2 regions of the Shewanella sp. SG41-3 genome follow, and region 2 is predicted to be linked to the other one. Evidence: riboswitches for the same ligand, from Rfam matches in the RefSeq annotation. Region 2 holds a riboswitch; the other holds the start of a gene.
What was found. Region 2 has a riboswitch for lysine ahead of H5164_RS02135 (Na+/H+ antiporter NhaC family protein). Riboswitches for the same ligand answer to the same signal wherever they lie in the genome.

Region 1 (2,212 bases), on a different contig from region 2:
TTATGTGGGCTAGCACCTTGACAAATCATCCGTACATTATGGTTTTCAAGCACTTTAAACACCCGGCTACAAATACCCGCCGTCGAGGCGATACGATTACCAATAATGGCGATTAAGGCTAAATTTTCTTCAACTCTGACACGACAATGCTGCGATAGTTCTTGTAATAACGATTCGCTTAATAATCCTTGCCCACTAGAATCAGAACCCGTTTTATCCAGCGTTAGCGATACGTTTACTTCAGAAGTGGTGATTAAATCAACCGATATTTTATGCCTTGCTAAGGTTGCAAACGTTTCTGCTAAAAAGCCTTGAGCATGCAACATTTGTAAACTATGAAGATTCAATAAAGTTTGATCGCGGCGCAATGCAACAGCTCTAAAAACGGGGGTATCTTCCACTTGATGACGGATCCAAGTCCCCCCCATCTCAGGTGCTTTACTGGATCCTACAAACACCTGAATTTTTTGTCTAACTGCCGGTAAAATGGTCGCAGGATGCAATACTTTAGCGCCGAAGGTGGCCATCTCAGCCGCTTCATTAAAACTAATTTCTGCAATAGGGCGAGCATTAGGCGCAAGTCGAGGGTCAGTGGTATAAATTCCGGCAACATCAGTCCAAATTTCAACCGCTGTAGCACAGAGGGCTTCAGCAAGTAGAGCTGCAGAATAATCACTGCCTCCACGGCCTAATGTCGTGGTTTTACCACTGTCATCTGCGCCAATGAAACCTTGAGTGACAATGACATAACGTGCAAGTAACGGCTGTAAAAAATCACCTGACAATGTTGCTATAGCTTCAATTTGTGGTTCTGCACGGCCAAAATGACTGTCGGTACGTAACACTTGACGTACATCAAAATGATCGGATGCGGTGCCTTTTTCACGGATAACGGCTGAAAATAAAATCGAAGAACATTGCTCGCCCGTCGACAGTAATTCGTCCATCACCGCTTTGCTACGATCCAGCTCTAGCGATTCACTTAATACCGACATCCGGCTGAGAATTTTATCAATGCTGGCGGCCACGTCTTGAGGACGTCCTAATTCGTCTAGGATCGCATATTGAATTTTGGCGATTTGCTTAAGCAATATCAAACGACGTTCATCATTAACATTCGCTTGGGTTAACTCAACTAATAAGTTAGTCACACCACTGGAGGCGCTCACCACCACCAAACGAGTAGCAGGATTCGCCAAAACGATATCGGCACAACGACTCATAGAGGCATAGTCAGCCACTGACGTGCCACCAAATTTGGCAACCACTAATTCTGAGCGATGACTCTCAGGCGCAACATTATCTGGGGCAAGGTTCATACAGACGCCTCCGCAGTTTGCGAAAGACAACAAAATAAGATGTGATTTACTAACATGATATACGCTCCGAACACACTACGTTCGAAGAGCCTGGTGCTAAGATAACGCACCCTTATAGAAGGGAAACAGCAATCATCACCAGAAGCTCTCCACCAAAAAAATAGGTGACAATCGTTAGGATTCAGCCTAAACGACCGATATCAATGTTTGCCAAACAAACTGATACCTCGGCGCTAATCTCCATCATAAGTGGTCATTGGACTGGCATCCTCTCACTTACTACCTAGTTAACGCTCCTCTTCTGTTCCTCCCTAAGGAGGGAGTTGAAAATAGCAACAAATACCCTATCAAGTCAATCAGCAAAAACAGTAAAAAACACAGTTCTGCTAAAAATCGTGAATATTTGATAATTCAGGCACAGCAATAGCGGTTATATAATTGTTCTAAATTACGAAATAAAAGCCAATATCAAGCTAAAAAACATCATTAACGCAAAATGTCGAGACAATTGCCACTGTATTGTATCTTTTTATAGTGCAATGTGTTGTTTAACCGTTTAATTGCTTGAATAACTTATCACTCATCACGGATATGACCGCACTCTGGCAGTTCATACACCAAACGCAGTCGGTGATTGAACGCCCCCATAGCCACTTCCGGTTTAATGGTATCAAGACATGCAATCAAGGATATTAAACCTCTATTAACATAATAAATGGCATATTGATTAAACTCGCGACCAAGCTCAACAGCCTGTTCTTTATCAATAAAAATAGCCCAGCTCTTTTCCATATGCGACAAATCAGGTGCCGCACCGACTAGTGCGCGATAGGGACGATTATATTGTTGGATTTTAGATTGAAGCTGGCGATCAAGTAAGCGATTTTGACTAG
Region 2 (2,212 bases):
CCCATCGCCATATCGGCCGCTATAGGCAACATAATACCGAAGGTTCCCCAACTCGTTCCCGTTGAAAATGCGGTGATCCCAGCCAATAGAAATAACATGGCAGGCAATAGCGCAAACGGAATATTATCAGTTGCTAAACTGGCCATGAACTTACCGGTTTCAAGCTGACCAATGACACTTGATATCGTCCAAGCGAACAATAAAATATAAATAGCGGGTAACATTGAACGAGCACCAACAGACATGCCTTTGAGCAACATAGACAGCTCTACTTTCTGTTGAAATGCCAACAACACTGTCGCAATCAAACCGACGATAGAACCAAAAAACAATGATGAACTCACATCAGTATTTTCAAATGCACCTAGTACACTAAACATCTGCTCTTTAGCCGCTAATGCTTCTGCCCCACTAGAGACCATAAAATAAAGGGTCGCAAATACTAATATCGCAATCGGTAAAAATAAACCAATCACTTTACCGGTATCAGCTTCAGGTAAATCAGTAACCGCTCCCGGTGGTTGGCCTTTTGATTCATCATACAACTCACCACGAAGTGCATTTAATTCATGCTGACGCATCGGTCCTATGTTTAAACTGAACGTCGCCACACACACTAGTAATAATAATGAGAACACGGCATAAAAGTTCATCGGGATCATCTGTATAAAGACACTTAAATGACCTGAGTCAGCAAAACCATGTGCAGTTAGAATGCCGCCAATAAGCGCAATAATATAGGCTCCCCAGCTCGATACCGGAGAAATAACGCAAATCGGTGCCGCGGTAGAATCTAAAATATAGGCAAGTTTTGCGCGTGAAATATGGTATCTGTCCGTGATAGGCCTTGAAATAGAACCTACGACTAAACTATTGAAGTAGTCATCAATAAAGACTACACAGCCTAAAAAAATGGTCATTAACTTAGCATCGCGCTTATTACGAATGCGCAGTTTGGCCCAATCAGCAAAAGCACGAGCAGAACCACTAACGGTGATCAATGCGGTTATCATGCCCAGCACAACCAAAAAACCTAAGATATATACGTTCCAACTATTCAGTGCAGCATCTTTCCAAACGAGCTGACTCGCTGTACTTAAAATATATTCGCTGCTGCCAACCAATGAAAAATCGGTCAGCAATAAGGCACCAAAAATAATACCTAACCCCAAAGACAGCAATACCTTACGGGTTAAAATAGCCAGTGTAATTGCCAAAAGTGGTGGCAAAACAGAAAGTGCCGAATCGGCATAACTTATTATCATAATTTAATTATTTCTTCGTTGGATACGAATAGAGAAAAACTAGAAATAAGACTCGCCATACACAGAAAGTATATGGGTTAACTTATCTAGTAGCACTCCACAGAAATATCCATTTAATATGAATATCATTATTTTTATCACGTAGATAAAAACACTATGACAGTACAGCCCCTTTCGAGAACTGGCCCAACAAATGAGGGCGATCACCTCACTTATTTCGGCATTGCATCCTTTTAGGTTGAATTATTGGCATCACCCAATTCAACCTGACTATTATGCAATGCACCTCTACTTTTGTATTTGTAATCATAAATAGCCCATTACAAACAGCGCGCACATACAATCATAAACCACACGCTCTATACCAGCAAAAAAGTCCTAAACTACAGCACAAATAACAATATTATTAACTACAGCCACAATTTAATAGCATTAGTTTAACGTTTCTAATGCAAATGCACACTATCGCACTGAATACAAAAACGGCAACTGGATAACCCGACTGACACCTTTGCTCATAAAAACATCCATATTATAAAAATATCAATAAAAAAGGTTCCTACTTTACCAAGTAGAAACCTTTTAATCTGAACGATTGACTAGTATAACGACACGTTAAACAAGCTAATGACTCAATTGGGGTCAATAATATACCATTAAAGCAGATTATTTAATGCAGGAACGGCTTCAAATAAGTCCGCGACTAAACCGTAATCAGCCACCTGGAAAATAGGCGCTTCAGGATCTTTGTTAATTGCCACAATCACCTTAGAGTCTTTCATTCCGGCAAGATGTTGAATCGCACCCGAAATGCCCACAGCAATATACAGATCAGGGGCAACAATCTTACCTGTTTGTCCCACTTGTAAATCGTTAGGCACAAAGCCAGCATCCACAGCGGCACGAGATGCACCTACTGCTGCGCCAAGCTTATCGGCTAGCTGCTC

Region 1: linked by a shared signal. The riboswitch ahead of lysC (lysine-sensitive aspartokinase 3) and the one ahead of H5164_RS02135 (Na+/H+ antiporter NhaC family protein) in region 2 are both predicted to bind lysine.

What each region holds. Positions count from the first base shown of each region.
Region 1 covers NZ_JACJFJ010000004.1:107,316-109,527, forward strand. The annotation lists gene lysC (lysine-sensitive aspartokinase 3) at 1-1,319, opposite strand, end outside; lysine riboswitch at 1,454-1,628, opposite strand; gene H5164_RS08935 (DUF3293 domain-containing protein) at 1,896-2,212, opposite strand, start outside.
Region 2 covers NZ_JACJFJ010000001.1:489,519-491,730, reverse strand. The annotation lists gene H5164_RS02135 (Na+/H+ antiporter NhaC family protein) at 1-1,265, opposite strand, end outside; lysine riboswitch at 1,348-1,564, opposite strand; gene H5164_RS02130 (electron transfer flavoprotein subunit alpha/FixB family protein) at 1,922-2,212, opposite strand, start outside.